DNA from 3 places in the Janthinobacterium sp. GW823-FHT06H09 genome. Region 3 is predicted to be linked to each of the others. Evidence: predicted binding sites of a transcription regulator. Region 3 holds the regulator's gene; each other region holds the start of a gene.
What was found. The regulator FNR, encoded in region 3, switches genes on or off when oxygen is low (the NO sensors DNR and NnrR bind a similar motif). The targets are predictions, from matches to a motif close to TTGATNNNNATCAA.

Region 1 (5,895 bases), on a different contig from region 3:
GGCCAACATCGCCTACAACCTGGTCAAGACGGCGGCCGGCAACGGCATCGCCGTGGGTCCGATCCTGCTCGGCTGCGCCAAGCCCGTGCACATTCTGACGCCATCGGCCACCGTGCGCCGCATCGTCAACATGACGGCCTTGTGCGTGGTCGACGCAGTGGCCCAGCGTAAGGTCTAAGCGTTAGCTGCACATGAAAAGCCGCCCCATCCGCAAGGAGGGGCGGCTTTTTTACGTCGGTGGCACGGGCAGGGCCGTGGCGGCCGGATGGCGGCGCCGGTAATAGTGGCGGTACAGCATGATCTCGCCCCATACCAGCAGCAGCGCGACCAACGCGAACAGGGCCAGCGTGATCTTGAGCGAATTGAAATACGCGCCGGCCTGGCGCTTGATGGCGTCGATGAAAATCATCGGCACTGACTTGTCGAGTTTGCTGAAGTCGGCCTGGCGCGCCACGTCGGTGGTCAGGCGCACGGCCAGGTCGGTGCCCAGCGCGGCCAGCTCGCCCGTCGCCTGGCCACGGAAGTTGGCGCCCTTGAGCGCTTCGCCGAGCAGGCCGACCCTGGCGATCAGCTGTTCCTGCAGCACTTGGGTCAGCAGCACGCTGCCGCGGCGCAGGATGAATTCATTGATCCAGCGCGCCTTGCTGCGTTCCCAGTAGCTGCTGGACGTGGGCTGGTAATACATGCCTTGCACGAAGGGCTCGAGCAGGCTGCGCACGCTGATGGGCTGGCCCGGGGCGATCAGCTTGACCTGCTGCTCCAGGTAGACGCGCAGCGCCGGCATCTGTGCTTCGACCACCGGCTGCAGGTCGCGCTCGAGGGCCTGGTTGACCATGCGGTGTGCGCTGTGCACGGCGCCAAACCCGCCGCCGAGGAGCGGCAGTGCGAGCAGGATCAACACATAGCTGAGCTTGGCGGCCACATGCCAGGCGCGCGGACGGCGCACGAGCAGGCATTTTCTGGCCAGCTGGTAGCAGATGCCGAGCGCCAGCACAAAGCCGAGCATGCCATACAGCAGCATCGATGGCAGGGCGGTCCACAGCAGTTCACTGCCGAACGGCGCCAGGCTGCTGCCCCAATTGATCATTTGTTGCTTCATCTACATTGCCTTGATATGGAAAATCAGGCAAGTATAGCCATTGTGCAACAGAACGTGGCGCGCGGGACCTCAGTGCGCCATCAGCACGGGCAAGGTCATCTGGCGCAGCACCGTTTCCGTCACGCCGCCCAGCAGGATTTCGCGGAAGCGGGCGTGGCCGTAGCCGCCCATGACCAGCAGGTCCGCATGCACTTCGGCCGTCATGGCCAGCAGCGCCGCGCCGACGTCGCCCGTGGTGACGGCGGGGCGCACCTCGACGGGCACGCCATGGCGGCTCAGATAGGCGGCGATGTCGGCGCCCGGATGGCGGGCCGGCTGCGCGTGGCCGGCCGGCGGGTGCAGCAGGGTCAGTACCACCAGGCGCGCCGCGCGCAGCAGGGGCAGGGCGTGGCCGATGGCGCGCGTCGCTTCCATGCTGCCATCCCAGGCCACCACCACGGTGTTGTCCACTTGCGCGAATTGACCGCTGCGCGGCACGATCAGCACGGGACGGGCCGCGTTCAGCATGACGTAGGGCACCAGGTCGCTCATGGCGCCGGGCAGCGCTTCGCTGGCGTCGTGCTGGCTGAGCACCGTCAAGTCGCTGTAGCGGGCGCTGACGGCCAGGCCGCCATCCTCGTCGTCTTCGATCAGGCGCCGCTCGAGCGAAACGGCGCCCGCCTGGCGCGCCAGCGTTTCAAACTGGTCCAGCGCCTGCTCCGCCTGTCCGTGCAGGGCGGTAATTTGCGCCGCCACGGCGCCGCCGCGCATGCCGCGGTTGTTTTCCAGGGTAAAGCGCGACACGCCCGTCATGGCGGCGCCGATCAGGTGCGCCTGGTGCGTGTGCGCCAGCCGCGCCGCGATGGCGACGCGCTGCGGCGCATGGCGCGACAGGTCGGCGTGGACGAGGATGGATTTGTAAGCCATGGTGTCATTCGCTAGTCAGGGTGGCAACAAGGCTAGAACGGCAACACGGGCAAGTCCAGCATTGCCGTGCCGGCGGGCGGTTTTCTTATGCGGGGCTTGACGTGGGTCAAAAAAACACGGGCGAGGGCCTTTCGCAAGGCGATAGCCAGGAGATTGCGAGCTGTTTGATGTGCATCAAAATGCGGGGGCCGCCACCAGCCATAATGGCCTTGAACTCCTTGCCCTTCCAGTGGTCTGCATCGGCGCCGGCGCCATCTGTCCGGCACTTCCTTGTGTGACGCAACAACGCTGGCCGTGGCGGGAGTTCAATTCTCGGCGCCTTGCCTGGAGTCATGCTACATTCGCGTCCTGTTTTTCTGAAAGGATGACGATGCCTTTAGGTAATAACGGTAACAACTTCTTGCAGCACAATCAGCAAGCCTGGGATGCCCAGGCTGCACGGAACAGCCCGTGGTCGCAACCCGTCGATAGCGCCACCATCGCCGCGGCCCGTGCCGGGCAGTGGCAAATCCATCTGACGCCCGGTCCCTTGCCAGCCGGCTGGCTGGGCGAGGTGCGCGGCAAGCGCATCCTGTGCCTGGCCGGTGCCGGCGGGCAGCAGGCGCCCGTGCTGGCTGCCGCCGGCGCGCACGTCACCGTCTTCGATCTGTCTGAACAGCAACTGGCGCAAGACCGCATGGTGGCCGAACGCGACGGCTTGCAACTGGCCACCGTCCAGGGCGATATGCGCGATCTGGCCTGCTTTGCCGACGCCAGCTTCGATGTCATCATCCACCCCGTGTCGAACCAGTACGTGCCCGATATCGCCCCCGTGTGGCGCGAATGCGCGCGCGTGCTGGCCGATGGCGGCGTGCTGCTGAGCAGTTTCTTCAACCCGGCCGTCTTCATCGGCGACCGCGATCCGCAATGGGCACAGCAGGGCTTGATACGGCCACGTTTCGTGCTGCCGTATTCGGATGTGGAGGATATGGATGCCGATGCGCTGGCGGCGCGCATGGAAAAGGGCGAGGCGCTGGTGTTCGGCCACGGCCTGGACAGCCAGATCGGCGGCCAGCTGGCGGCGGGCTTCGTGCTGGCCGGTTACCACGAGGAAATGCATCCCCACCCGCGCTTTGAAATTGAAAAATTCCTGCCCAGCTTTATTGCCACGCGGGCCGTCAGGCTGGCGCGCGCGCTATAGCGATCATTAGTTGTACGGCTGCAAGTCCAGCCAGACGGCGTACGACAGGCGCTTGCCGTTCCACAGGCCGCCGCCGCGGATGACGGCGTCGCACGAGGTCAGCTGGCCTACCAGATCCATGCGGCCCAGGTTGCGGCGCAGGCGCAGGGCGTCGTTGTGCGACAGGTAGCCCACCAGCAGGCCGTCGATGAAGACGGCGATGGCCTTGTCCTGGAACGGGTTGGCATCGTCGCAGACGAGCAGGGCCAGGCATTTTTCTTCCGCGTTGCCGGGGCCGTGTTCGCCGGTCAGCCTGGCGATGGCGGGCTGGTACATCGCTTCGTTTTCCACTTCCGACGCAAAGCGCCCCTCGTCGCTCCAGTGGTGCGCCGGTGCGCCCGCAGGGATCGCCGGCACGTACTGGCGCACGGACACGAGCGGTTTGTGCAGCGGTTTGACGGGCGTGCGGCCGCTGAAGACGTAGTACAGCAGGGCGATGACGATCACGATGGCAAGCAGGTAAAGCATGGTATCTCTCTGATTTCGAAGGGGGGAGCCGGGATCGCGGGCGTGCCGCGCGGCGTTGCCGCTACTATAGCAAGTTCGCCGCCCGGTCCCGGGTAAATCTGGCCATCAGATGGCGCCGCCGGCGCAGCGTCAGCGGATCGTTCAGCACGATGGGCGAGGCGCCCGTCAAGCCCGAATAATACTGGCCGTGCCGGCGCAGGACGAAGGCATAGTCGCGCAGCGCGTGGCCGCGTGCCAGCATGCGCGCATCGCAATCGACCTCGATGGCAAAGCGCAGCCGGTGCAGCTGCCACCACAGGGGCACATTCCACGGCATGATCACGATCAAGCCGTAGGCCAGGGCCAGCAACTGCGGATCGCGCGCGGCCAGCCGGCATTGTGCGTGCGCCAGCAGCAGCGCTTGTTGTTGGGGAGGAATCAGTTGCAGCCAGACGGGCATCACGATGCGGGGCCGCAGCAGCCCCGCCACGCAGGGGCCGATGCCGCCGCTCAAGTACACTGGCGTGCCCAGCAGCGATGTTTTCTGCCAGCGGCGCTGGTGCGACAGCAGCCAGATGCTGCGTAGCGCCAGCAGCAAGAGTATGCCGCTCGATAAGGCAAACCAGCCCAGTTTCAGCTGCGCCTGCTCCGACGGCATGGCCGCCAGCACGCCGGGCAGCCACGCCAGGGGCAAGATGACGGACGCGGCGATGGCCGCCAGCCACAGCCAGCGTGTCGTGCGCCCGCGCCGTTGCCGCGCGCGCTCGGCGCGCCAGGCGGCAGCGCTCAACAGCAGCGCCAGCACCATGCAGCACAGCAGCCAGACCGGCATCGGGCGCCTAGCGCTTCAGCGCCATGCCGACGGAGGCGGGCGCCGTATGCTTGAAACCGAACTGCGCATACAGGTCTTGCGCCTGGCCATCGGCGATCAGGCTGACGTACGCGCTTTCCGGCACGTCGCTGTCGATGAACTGGCGGATTTCGCGCATGATCAGCTTGCCCAAGCCCTTGCCCTGGTGGGCCGGCAGCACGGCGATATCGACGACCTGGTAAAAACAGCCGCCATCGCCGATGACCCTGCCCATGCCGACGACCTCGTCGCCATGCAGCACTTGCACGGCAAAAAGGGAATTCGGCAAGCCCTTGGCCGCCGCCTCCGCGGTTTTCGCGCTCAGCCCGGCGGCGACGCGCAGCTGCTGATAGGTGGCGATGGAGGGAATGGCCAGGCGGGTGGTGTAGGGCGATGCGGCAGTCAAGACGGTCTCCTGTGCAATATGGATGGAATGGCCATTATAGGCGGCGAGCGCGGCCGGCGGCGGCACGCTTTATTCGCCGCGCCCTATGTCGTGCGCGGCGCTTTTGCGCTATGGTGGCGTCATTCATTTATTTGTTGAAAGCATGCCATGTCCGCAGGATTTACCGCCACCGAGTTGTCCGTCATCCATGAAGACGACGCCCTGATCACCACCCTGGCCGCGCCAGCGGGCAAAGGTGAGCCCGTCTACTTGATGCTGCAGCGCGCCGATGAATACGACGAGCAGGACGTCGCCACGGGCATGGACGAACCGTATATTGAATATGGCGGCCAGGAATTTGCGTGGTATGGCCACATGCACGCCGTGATCCTGCATCCGAACCGCCTGTCCGTGCAGATGGATGCCGAGGCCGCCATGCAGATGGATGACGACGGCCAGATCGACGTGCGTTTCAACTTGACGCCCGAGCGCTACGCCCAGCTGCAGCAGGCGCTGCGCACCACGTTCGAGGGCTGCGACTACTATCGCGAAGAACGTTGATCTGCGCGGACGGCGCCGGCCACGGCGTCGCGTATGCTCGATAGCGGGCATTGACTGGGGGAGAATAAGATGACGGTGCTGATACTCGGTTTGCTGCTGTTCCTGGGCTTGCACTCGGTACGCATCGTCGCCGACGGCTGGCGCAGCGCCCAGCTGGCGCGCCTCGGCGAAAAGCGCTGGAAGGGGCTGTACTCGCTCGTGGCGTTTGCCGGCCTGGGCCTGATCATCTGGGGTTACGCCCTGGCGCGCCAGCAGCCGCAGGTGCTGTGGACGCCGCCCATGGGCTTGCGCCACGCCAGCGGCCTGCTGATGCTGTTCTCGCTGATTTTGCTGGCGGCGGCCAATGTGCCGCGCAACCGCATCAAGACCCTGGTGCACCACCCCATGCTGCTCGGCACGCAACTCTGGGCCGTCGCGCATCTGCTGGC
Region 2 (5,895 bases), on a different contig from region 3:
TTTTCCGATGCGGGCCAATACCAGCACCTGGAATTTGCCCTGTCGCGCGCCGAGCAGATGATGCTTGATGGCGCCGACATCATCGATATCGGCGGCGAATCGAGCCGCCCCGGCGCGCCGCCGCTGCCGCTGCACGATGAGTTGCAGCGCGTCATGCCGGTGCTGTACGCCTTGCGCGACTGCGGCAAGCCCTTGTCCGTCGACACGTACAAGCCGGAAGTCATGCGCGAAGCCATCCTGGCAGGCGCCGACATGATCAACGACATCAACGGTTTTCGCGCGCCGGGCGCCATCGAGGCCGTGCGGGACAGCGATTGCGCGCTGTGCATCATGCACATGCAAAACGTGCCAGAAACCATGCAAGCCCAGCCGCAGTACGACGACGTGGTGCGCGAAGTCATCGACTTCCTGCGCGAACGCATCGACACCATGACGGCCGCCGGCATCGCCCGCGAACGCCTGTGCGTCGATCCCGGCTTCGGCTTTGGCAAAACGGTGGAGCAGAACTACGCTTTATTGCGCGCCACGCGCCAGCTGCGCAGCGAGCTGGACCTGCCTGTGCTGGCGGGCCTGTCGCGCAAGTCGATGATCGGCGCCGTGACGGGACGTCCCGTCGAGCAGCGCCTGGCCGGCAGTGTTGCCGGTGCGCTTGCGGCGGTAGCGCAAGGCGCGGAAATTATTCGTGTGCATGATGTAGCAGAAACCGTCGATGCCCTGAAGGTCTGGCGCATGGCGCATTGAAGCTGTAAGATTCATTATAAACAACAAAAAGAGAAATTTATGACGCGTAAATATTTTGGCACCGATGGCATTCGCGGCCTGGTGGGCACCGCTCCGATCACCCCCGACTTCGTCATGCGCCTCGGCTATGCGGCCGGCAAGGTGCTGGCCAAGTCGCAGGGCGGCAAGGCGCGCCCGACGGTACTGATCGGCAAGGACACGCGCATTTCCGGCTACATGCTGGAAGCGGCGCTGGAAGCGGGCCTGTCGGCCGCCGGCGTGGACGTGATGCTGGCCGGCCCCATGCCGACGCCGGCGATCGCTTACCTGACGCGGGCGCTGCGCCTGTCGGCTGGTGTGGTCATTTCCGCCTCGCACAATCCGTATCACGACAATGGCATCAAGTTCTTTTCCGGCCAGGGCACCAAGCTGCCCGACAGCGTGGAACTGGAAATCGAAGCGGCGCTCGACGAGCCCATGGCTTGCGTGGCGTCGGACAAGCTGGGCCGCGCCAAGCGCCTCGACGATGCCCAGGGCCGCTACATCGAATTTTGCAAGAGCACCTTCCCGAACGAGCTGGACTTGCGCGGCCTGAAGATCGTCGTCGATTGCGCGCATGGCGCCGCCTACCATATCGCGCCGCACGTCTTCCATGAACTGGGCGCGGAAGTCATCGCCATCGGCAACAAGCCCGATGGCTTCAACATCAATGCGGGCTTTGGCGCCACGGCAACCAAGGCCATGGCCGAAGCCGTCGTCGAGCACGGCGCGGACCTGGGCATCGCCCTTGACGGCGACGCCGACCGCCTGATCATGTGCGACGCCACGGGCCGCTTGTACAACGGCGACGAATTGTTGTACGTCATGGTCAAGGACCGTCTGGCGACGGGTCCCGTGGCCGGCGCCGTCGGCACGTTGATGACGAATATGGCGCTGGAAGTGCTGTTCAAGCAGCAGGGCATCGGCTTTGCGCGCGCCAAGGTGGGCGACCGCTACGTGCTGGAAGTCATGAAGGAAAAGGGCTGGATACTGGGCGGCGAGGGCTCGGGCCATTTGCTGTGTCTGGACCGCCACACGACGGGCGACGGCATCGTCTCTGCGCTGCAAGTATTGTCCGCGCTCAAGCGCAGCGGCCAAAGCCTGCAGCAATGCCTGGCCGAACTGGTGCTGTTCCCGCAAACCCTGATCAATCTGCGCGTGGCGCCCGGTTTCGACTGGCAGAAGAATGCCGCCATGGTGGCCGAGAAAGAGCTGGTCGAGGCCGAACTGGGCGACACGGGCCGCGTGCTGATCCGCGCTTCGGGCACCGAACCGCTGATCCGTGTGATGGTGGAGGCGAAGGACAAGGAGAAGGCCGAGAGCATGGCGCGCCGCATCGCCGACAAGGTCGGCAGCTGAAAACGCCCAAGGCGGCGTTGCACTGCCTTGCCCTGAACGTTTTCAGCAAGCCTCTTCAAGCAGGCGCGATAGTTATTTCCATCTAATTCGCCTGGGGCAATTGACGAAATTGGGCAGGGGCGTTATTATCTTGTCTTCGGAGTGTGGCGCAGCCCGGTAGCGCACCTGGTTTGGGACCAGGGGGTCCAAGGTTCGAATCCTTGTACTCCGACCAAAGTCATAAGCGGGCTGTCAGAAATGACAGCCCGTTTTCTATTGTGCGACGCCTTGGCATTGCTGGCGCGCATAGACTAAAATGCTGCACCTTTCCGCCCATCGTTCAACGGATAGGACAACGGTCTTCTAAACCGTGAATGGGGGTTCGATTCCCTCTGGGCGGACCAGTTCATGCTGGTCATGCACGCGACAGCCTGTCGCATTGCCATCACTCTTCATCTTTTGCCTGCCTGCCGTGTCACGGCTGCGCAAACAGTACCACGCTCAGCAAATACAACAGCGGCGCCGCGAACAGCAGCGCGGATAGTAGCGACCCCATTTTCTTGCTGGACAGCCGGGCCAGGCGCAGCCGTTCCCGCGCGGGCAAGTGCTGGCGGATCACGCTGCGCGCGCGTGGCTGAAACGGTTGTTCGTGCATGAGATCTCCCTCGTCGATCAGCAGTGGATGCCGTCGAGCATAGCGAGAGGGATCTAAAAATGGTGTAAAAAGCGTGCCTGGCGCCGCAAGCGCGGCGTAAAGATGCGGCTGGCATGGAGGCGGCAGCGGACGCCGTTGCGCCGCTGCCGCTGGTGATGCTTACTTTCCCTGGCGGCGGCGTGCCAGGAAGCCCAGCAGGCCCAGGCCGGCGAGCAGCATGGCATAGGTTTCAGGTTCCGGCACGGCGGAAATGAAGGCCCTGTAGTTGCTCAGATCCTTGGGCAGGCCTTCCACCGTGAACGTGGTGCCGGCAGCCACTGGCGCGGCCCAGTGGAACACCAGTTCGCCCTGGCCGAAGTGGATGGCCAGATAGTCATAGGCGGCCGCGCTCGTATAGGAATTGACCCCGCCGCTCAGGCCTGCCGTGGTGCCGGCAGTGCAGCCCGAAGTGGCGCTGTCGCAATACGAAACGGCGGCGCCCAGGCTGCTGCCGAACACGCCATTGATGTAGCCCTGGATGTCCGAGGGGCTCTGCGGCACCAGATTATCGTCATAATATTTCACCTCCAATGCCGGTGATGGCGAATAGGTGACGGTGCTGCCGGCAATGACGAAACCGCTGGCCGGCCCCACATCGACCCAGGTGGCCGCTTGCGCTGCACTTGCCAGTACGGTCATTGCGGCCAGCATGGATGCCTTGACGGCAATGCTTTTTATGCTTTTCATGAAAATCCCCTTGTGCTTGAGACAGTTGCTACATCGTGTAGGGATACGCCCCTGCCTGCCGGGGAAGTCATCCCATTGCCCGTTTTTAGCTGCTATTTCCTGCGCGTATTGAGTACGCAAATGCAAGCTTACTCTTGATGTAAATTAATACAATTTTAATAATTCTATTGGTTTGCTTGACAACATCGCATGCGGCTATGTATGGATGTGCTAGCGATGGCCAACATGACGTTAGGAAATAGCGTGACAAGGCGCGCCAGCTTGTGCTAGCGGCGTTCGGACTTGGGAAAAGGGGAGGCGGGTGCTTCAGTCGCTGTTGTTGCTGACGCCAAACAGGCGATCCTTGGCGTTGAGCAGCTTTTGTACCTTGGCGCCCATTTTCATCAGTTGCGCCATCGATTCGGGCGACAGGCGCTGCAAGTCGTCGAACCAGGTGTTGGCCAGGTCGACCAGTTCATACATTTCGCGCATGCGCTCCTGCGCATATTGATCCACGGGTTCCGTGGCCGGGGCCAGCAGCGCTTCGCGCAGCACTGTCAAGGTCGGGGCCACCTCGCGGCGGCGGCGCTCGGCGGCCACCACGCGGAAGATTTGCCACACGTCGCCCAGCGAGGAAAAATACTCGCGCCGGTCGCCGGGGATGCGCGACTGGCGGATCAAGCCCCAGCCCTGCAATTCCTTCAGGCCGATGCTCACGTTCGAGCGCGAAAAACTCAGGTGCTCCGCGATTTCATCCGCGTGCAAAGGATGCTCCGCGACAAACAACAAGGCGTACACTTGCCCCACCGTGCGGTTAAAGCCCCAGCGGCTGCCCATCTCGCCGAAATGGCTGACGAAGGTCAGGATCAGCGGCGTCATTTGGATATTTTGAGTTTTCATAATTATCTGAATTTTTTCACGCCAAACCGCCAGGGTCAATTGATATATGTCATGTTTCGCAGTATTATACAAAAAATCGAATTTACAGAAAATTCTGAAAACTCAAAAAATATAAGATGACGACCTCGCCACTGTCCTTGCCCCGCTTTATTCTTCCCCGTGCCGCCAGTCTGGCGCAAGGCGGCGCCGCCTTGCTGTGGCTGCCGCAAGCGGCCTTGCTGGCCTGGGCCGTCCAAGCCATGCTCGATGGCGCGCCGTGGCGCGCGGCCCTGTTGCCGGCCGCCGGCGTGCTGCTGCTGGGCATGCTGCGCGCCGGCTGCGAAGCGTGGGGCGCGCGGCGCATGTATGCGGCCGCGCGCGCGCACCTGTCCACCTTGCGCGGGCAAGTGGCGCAGGCGCTGGCGCGCCGTTCGCCGCTGGACCGCCAGCGCGCCCAGTCAGGCCAGGCGGCCAGCGTCATTGCCGAGCAGGCCGAAGCCATCGTGCCGTATCTGGTGCGCTACAAGCCGGCGCGCTGGAAAGTCATGCTCGTGCCGCTCGTGATCCTCGCCGTGGTGACGCCGCTGTCGTGGATCGCCGCGCTGATCCTGCTCATCGCCGCGCCTCTGATTCCCGTCTTCATGGCCCTCGTGGGCATGGGTGCGCAGGCGGCCAGCCGCGCGCAGATGGTGGAAATGGGCAGCATGAACGCCTTTCTGCTGGACCGCCTGCGCGGCCTGGCCACCTTGCGCGCGCTCGATGCCGTCGATGCCACGGCCGCGCGGCTGGACGTCTCGTCGCAATCCGTGCGCCGGCGTACGATGGTGGTGCTGCGCATCGCCTTTTTGTCGTCCGCCGTGCTGGAACTGTTTTCCGCGCTGGGCGTGGCCATGGTGGCCGCCTTCATCGGCTTCTCGCTGCTGGGCAGCCTCGATTTCGGCACCTGGGGCCGCGAACTGACGTTGGGGCAGGGCTTGTTCATCCTGCTGCTGGCGCCCGCGTTCTTCGAGCCGCTGCGCGAGCTGGCCGCCGTCTGGCACGACAAGGCGGCCGGCGAGGCGGGCCTGGCCGGACTGCACGATCTGGCCGCCGAGGGCGTGCCTTTGCCGGGCTTTGGTGCGGAAGTTGCCGCCGTCTCCGCCGCCGCCATGGCGGTGGCGCCGCCGCCCGCCATTGACATCCATCAACTGCGCTTTGCCCATCCCGGCGAAGCGCCCGTGTTCGACGGCTTGGACTTGAGCGTGCGCGCCGGCGAACACGTGGCCCTGCTGGGCGCCAGCGGCGCGGGCAAGACCACCTTGCTGTCCTTGCTGGCCGGCTTGCTGCCCGCCGGCGGCGGCGACATCCGCATCGGCGGCGTGCGCCTGAATGACGGTACGGTCAATACCGTGCGCCAGCGCATGGCCTGGATGGGCCAGCGTCCGCACGTGTTTGCCGCGTCCGTCAGCCAGAACGTGACACTGGGCCGGGCAGGTGCGAACGCCGCGCACGTGACGCAGGCGCTGCACCTGGCCGACCTGGCCAGCGTGGCGCAGGCGCAGCCGGCCGTCATGCTCAGC
Region 3 (5,895 bases):
CCCTGTGCGTGCAGGTGTGTCCGACCGGTATCGATATCCGCAACGGCCTGCAGTATGAATGCATCGGCTGCGCCGCCTGCGTCGATGCCTGCAATACCGTGATGGACAAGGTCGAGCGGCCGCGTGGCCTGATACGCTACAGCACCGACCATGCGATGGAAAACAACTTCAATTCGAAGCAGATCCGCCAGCGCGCCATGCGCCCGCGCGTGCTGATCTACACGTCCATCCTGGCCCTGATCATCATCGCCGTGTGTACGTCGCTGGCCCTGCGCACGCCCCTGAAAATGGACGTGATCCGCGACCGCGGTTCGATGGGACGCGAGGTGGAAGACGGCATGATCGAAAACGTCTATCGTCTGCAGATCATGAACACCTCGGAGCAAAGCCAGCACTTTAAAATCAGCGCTTCCGGCTTGCCGGGCCTGACCTTGCTGACGCGCGACGAAGTGACCTTGCAGCCGACGGAAACGCTGGGCTGGCCGATCCGCCTGCGCGTGCCGCACGGCGTCGGCGAGAAGGGCTCGAACAAGATTGCGATCGAATTGCACTCGCTGGACGACCCGTCGCTGCACGTGCGCGAAAGCGCGGTGTTCATCGTGCCGCGGTGATGTTGATTTGGGGTCGGCCCCTCCGGGTCCGACCCCGTTATTTCGCCGTAGGGGTATCATCAATCATGCGTTAGGGTCACTTGATTTTCAACCCGGAAGCAAAAGCTGGAGTCGGACCCAAAGGGTCCACCCCCAAGGAGAACACAATGTCCGACAGTCTGAAACTGCAACCTCCCGTTGCCCCGTGGTACAAACACCGCTGGCCATGGCTGCTGATGATCGGTCCCGGCCTGTCCGTGGTCGTCGGCAGCTTCATGGGCTATATCGCGTTTACGCAGCCCGATGCGCTGGTGGTGGGCGACTATTACAAGCAGGGCAAGGCGATCAACCAGGATTTGAAGCGCGACACGATCGCCAGCGACCTGGCCATGGATACGACCCTGTCGTATGACGTCGCTGCAGCGCGCCTGAGCGGCTCCGTGCACAGCTTCGGCAAGGCGTACCAGGGGCCTTTGCAGCTGCACCTGGCGCATGCGACCCTGCCGGAAAAGGATATCAAGCTGCTGGTGCAGCCCGATGCGGCCGGCAATTTTTCCGTGGCGCTGCCGATGCTCGAGCGCAGCCGCTGGCAAGTGCTGGTGGAAAACGACAAACGCGAGTGGCGCCTGTCCGGCATCTGGACCTGGCCCGTGCAACGCAGCATCGCGCTGCATGCGGATGAAGAGTTATAACGTACAGCGCCGGGAAAAAACCGTAGCGAGCGGCAGTGATTTGTGGCTGAGAAGCACAGCTGTGCTATAGCACAGCGAGCATCGCAGGCCGCAAAGCACGACGCGCAGTAGGTTTTGACGGTGCTGTTACTTGCAGACGTCGGTGCCGGCTGTAATGGCTTTTAACTTGGCCGGCTGCAAGATCTCGATCTCGCGGTTGGAGACGCGCAGCCAGCCTTCCTTCTTGAATTTCGACAATAAACGGCTGACGCTTTCGATGGTCAGGCCCAGGTAGTTGCCGATTTCCTCGCGCGACATGCGCAACTGAAATTTGCTGGCCGAATAGCCGCGCGCTTCATAGCGCGACGCCAGGTTGACGATAAAGGCGGCAAAACGCTGCGTCGCCTGCATGTTGCCCAGCAACAGCATGACACTTTGCTCGCGCGTGATTTCCTGGCTCATCATGCGGTGGAAATGGCGCAGCAGGGTCGGCATATTGCCCAGCAATTGTTCCAGGCTGGAAAACGGGATTTCACACACTTCGCTGTCTTCCAGCGCCACCGCATTACAGTGGTGGCGGTCGGCGCTGATGGCGTCCATGCCCAGCAGTTCGCCAGCCATCTGAAAACCCGTCACCTGCTCTTCGCCGCCCGGATTGATCTGGTAGGTCTTGAAGTGGCCCAGACGGATCGCATACAGGTTCTGGAACGAGTCGCCGATGCGGAACAGCGAAGCGCCGCGCACGATCTTGCGGCGGCGGCCGATGATCTGGTCCAGTCTGTCCATGTCGCCCACGTCGAGGCCCATCGGCAGGCACAATTGATGCATGCTGCAGGTCGAGCATCGCGCACGCAACGCTTCCACGGTCACTGTGGGCGAGGTTGGAGTGAGTAGCGCTTCAGTCATGTCGGTACCTTTTAGAAAATGCAACAACAAGTTTACTGCATACAGGGTTGCCGTGTGCCAATTTCACCGCAATTTCGCTGAATAAACGACGTTCCGACTTTAATTATATGGCAACATCGTCAAAAGCCCATGCGGAGAGGGCAATTTGCGTGGCGGCGCTTGCCAAGCTGGGGTATTGATAGGAAAATTCCTGACAGCATTATCTGCCGCCTGTGCCGCCCGGTACTGAAAAGGAAATCATGAAGCCTCTCGGCATCAAAGCAAAAGTCGCGCTGGCCACCAGCCTGACCTCGATCGCCATGATCGCGCTGGTCACCATGATCCAGGTGCAGCACATGCGCGACGATTTCACCAAGGTACTGTTGAGCCAGCAGTCGTCCCTGATCAGCCGCACCGCCGCCGAGCTCGACGACAAGCTGGGCATGCTGCTGCAGATCGTCACCCTGACGGCCCGGCAGCAGCCGCCAGAACTGATCACCCAGCCCGCCCAATTGCGCGACTACTATTCGCGCCGCTCGATGCTGGTGCTGTTCGACGACGTGCTGGTGCTCGACGCGCACGGCGCCGTCGTGGCCGACATGCCGGAAGTGGCGGGGCGCGCCGGGATCAACGTCGCCGAGCGCGAGTATTTCCAGACCGTGCTGCGCACGCGCCAGCCCATGATCACCGAGCCGATGCTGGGCAAATCGAGCGGCATGCCCATCGTGCAGATGGTCGCGCCCGTGCTGGGCGCCGATGGCCAGGTGGCCGGCGTGGTGATCGGCGTGCTGCGCCTGTACAAGGATAACCTGCTGGGGAGGTTGCGCTCAGAAAAGATCGGCAAGAGCGGCTATTACTTCGTCCTCACGCGCGGCGCCGTGCCGCGCTATGTGCTGCATCCCGACACCAGCCGTTTGCTGCAGCCGCGCCTGCCGAACGCCAACCTGACGACCACCCGGCTGCTGAAGGACGATGGCGAAGGCACCATGGTCAGCACCAACAGCCGCGGCATCACGGCCGTCAACAGCTTCAAGCGCCTGAAATCCGTAAATTGGCTGCTGGCCGCCTCGCTGCCCCTCGACGACGCCTTCGAACCGTTCGACGGCGTGCTGTACCGGCTGGTGCTGTGGAGCATCCTCGCCTCGCTGCTGGCCGCAGCCGTGCTGGGCTGGGTCACCGTGCGCCTGCTCTCGCCGCTGGTGCGCCTGCGCGACACCCTGCAGGCGCTGCGCGCCAGCGGCAGCCGTTTCACTCCCGTGCCCGTGCAGCAGCGCGACGAGATCGGCGAGCTGACGGAAGCGTTCAACGGCCTGATGAGCGAGCGCGACCGCTTGCAGCAGGAGCTCGAATCGCGCGCGGCGGAGCTGGAACAGGAGCGCGACCGGGCCGAGGCGGCCAACCGCGCGAAGAGCGATTTCGTGGCCAACATGAGCCATGAAATCCGCACGCCCCTCAATGCCGTGCTGGGCATGGTGTATTTGCTGGGCAATACCAAGCTCGATACGGAACAGCGCAAGTATCTGACCATGGTGCGCGTGGCCGGCCAGTCGCTGCTGGGCATCCTCAACGACGTGCTCGATTATTCGAAGATCGAGGCACGCCGCATGGAATTGTCGCCCGTCGAATTCGACCTCGACGAGGTCATGAACACGCTGGCCACGACGATGACGATGAATGCGGGCGAAAAGGAGCTGGAACTGGCGATTGCCGTCGAGCCCGACGTGCCGCGCCGCCTCATGGGCGACGCCCAGCGCCTGCAGCAGATTCTCGTCAACCTGGCCGGCAACGCCATCAAGTTCACCGAGAGCGGCGAAGTGGTGGTGGCCGTCAGCCTGTCCGAGAAAGACAAGGGCCGCGCCTGGCTGCGCTTCGAAGTGCGCGACACGGGCATCGGCATGACGGAGTTGCAGCAACAGCAGCTGTTTGCCGCGTTTTCGCAAGGCGACCAGAGCATCACGCGGCGCTTCGGCGGCACGGGCCTGGGCCTGGCCATCAGCAAACAGCTGATCCACATGATGGGCGGCGACATCGCCGTCGCCAGCAGCGAAGGCAAAGGCAGCCGCTTCTGGTTCAGCGTGCCGTTCGAGATGCTGGCGCAGCCGGCCGAAACGCGGCGCACGCCCACCCTGGGCCAGCTGCGCCTGCTGGTGGCCGACGACAACCGCACCACGCGCGAACTGATCGTCAAGCTGATCGAGGCATGGGGCTGGCTGGCCGACGAAGTGGACTCCGGCTTTGCCGCTATCGAACTGTACCGCGAGCGCCTGGCGCAGCAGCAGCCGTACGACGTGGTGCTGGCCGACTGGCACATGCCCGTGATGGACGGCCTGGCCACGGCCAAGGCTATCCGCCAGGCAGCCAGCGGCCAGCGCCAGCCCATCGTGGTGATGGTCAACGCCTTCGCCCGCAACCACCTGGAGGAAATCTCCAGCGCGGCCGAGGCCGACGTCGTGCTGATGAAGCCCATCACGGGCTCGAGCCTGTTCGACGCCCTGCACCAGGCGCTGATTACCAAGCACGACGGCGGCGAGCAGCGCATGCTGCAGCAGCCGCTGGGCACGGAACTGGCCGGCGTGCATTTCCTGCTGGTGGAAGACAACCATTTGAACCAGGCCGTGGCGCGCGGCATCCTCGAACACATGGGCGCCACCCTCGACGTGGTGGGCGACGGCTTGCAGGCCGTGGAACGGCTGCGCACGGAAGCGCTGCGCTACGACATCGTGCTGATGGACATGCAGATGCCCGTCATGGACGGCTTCAGCGCCACCCACATCATCCGCACGGAACTACGCTTGAGCCTGCCCGTGATCGCCATGACGGCCGGCGTGCTGGCGTCCGAGCGCGAGCGCTGCATGACGGCCGGCATCAGCGATTTCATCGCCAAGCCCGTGGTGGTGGAAGAGATGATGGAAGTGATCCTGCGCCACCTGCCCAAGCGCCCGCCAGTGCAGACGGCGGGGCCGGCGCCCGTCGCCGATGAGGAAGTGTTTTCCATGGCGCCGCTGATGCGCGTGATGGGGCGCGACGCGAAAGGGCGCGGCGTGCTGCGGCGCATGGTGGAAGACGCGCTGAACAAGGGCATGACGCCCATGCGCGACGCCGAAACAGCATTGCAGGCAGGCCGCCACAGCGACGTGGCGCGCATCCTGCACAGCGTGCGCGGCTCCGTCGGCACCCTGGGCACGAAACGCCTGATCCGCACCGCGTTCGCCACCGAGGAAGCCATCGATGCGGGCCGCCTCGACGAGGTGCCGGCGCTGCTGGCGCAGACGGCGCAGGAACTGGAGCAGGCGCTGGCGGCGGCGGCCGATTGGTTGTCCAGGCTGAAGGATTAAGCCTGCAACGTAAAACTGGGGTCAGACCCCGGAACCTTGTCGGATTACGCGCTTGCGCGCTAATCCGACCTACCCCATTTACGCGGGCACGCCCAGAATCACGCTGGACGCCTTGAAAATCGCCGTCACACTGCTGCCGATCTCGATGCCCAGCTCGGTGCTACTCTGGTTGGTGATGATGGCGGCGATCGTGCCGCCACGCGGCAAGTCCAGCACCACTTCCGTGTTCACGGCGCCCGTCTGCACGCGCGTCACCAGCCCGGCCAGCTGGTTGCGCGCGGAAAAGCGCGCGCCTGCGCTGTCGGCCACGAGGATGATCGACGATGCCTTGATCAGCGCAAACGCTTCCGCGCCCGGCACCAGGCCCAGGCTTGCGCTGCTGCCTTGCGTGACGATGGCCACGATGTGCTGGCC

Region 1: the regulator FNR is predicted to act here: its motif matches at 2,170-2,183, upstream of AC1Q6X_RS14315 (universal stress protein).
Region 2: the regulator FNR is predicted to act here: its motif matches at 4,397-4,410, upstream of cydD (thiol reductant ABC exporter subunit CydD).

The regions. Positions count from the first base shown of each region.
Region 1 is NZ_JBXAHC010000007.1:279,419-285,313, forward strand. It holds gene AC1Q6X_RS14305 (NADP-dependent malic enzyme) at 1-178, shown strand, start outside; gene AC1Q6X_RS14310 (hypothetical protein) at 230-1,099, opposite strand; gene AC1Q6X_RS14315 (universal stress protein) at 1,169-2,005, opposite strand; gene AC1Q6X_RS14320 (class I SAM-dependent methyltransferase) at 2,370-3,185, shown strand; gene AC1Q6X_RS14325 (hypothetical protein) at 3,192-3,692, opposite strand; gene AC1Q6X_RS14330 (M56 family metallopeptidase) at 3,757-4,503, opposite strand; gene AC1Q6X_RS14335 (GNAT family N-acetyltransferase) at 4,511-4,927, opposite strand; gene AC1Q6X_RS14340 (Imm10 family immunity protein) at 5,075-5,467, shown strand; gene AC1Q6X_RS14345 (NnrU family protein) at 5,537-5,895, shown strand, end outside.
Region 2 is NZ_JBXAHC010000019.1:32,464-38,358, forward strand. It holds gene folP (dihydropteroate synthase) at 1-741, shown strand, start outside; gene glmM (phosphoglucosamine mutase) at 781-2,118, shown strand; tRNA gene AC1Q6X_RS24790 (tRNA-Pro) at 2,256-2,332, shown strand; tRNA gene AC1Q6X_RS24795 (tRNA-Arg) at 2,427-2,501, shown strand; gene AC1Q6X_RS24800 (hypothetical protein) at 2,573-2,752, opposite strand; gene AC1Q6X_RS24805 (PEP-CTERM sorting domain-containing protein) at 2,912-3,478, opposite strand; gene AC1Q6X_RS24810 (GbsR/MarR family transcriptional regulator) at 3,785-4,336, opposite strand; gene cydD (thiol reductant ABC exporter subunit CydD) at 4,474-5,895, shown strand, end outside.
Region 3 is NZ_JBXAHC010000005.1:350,010-355,904, reverse strand. It holds gene ccoG (cytochrome c oxidase accessory protein CcoG) at 1-611, shown strand, start outside; gene AC1Q6X_RS10765 (FixH family protein) at 758-1,282, shown strand; gene fnr (fumarate/nitrate reduction transcriptional regulator Fnr) at 1,409-2,167, opposite strand; gene AC1Q6X_RS10755 (response regulator) at 2,407-5,481, shown strand; gene AC1Q6X_RS10750 (TOBE domain-containing protein) at 5,560-5,895, opposite strand, start outside.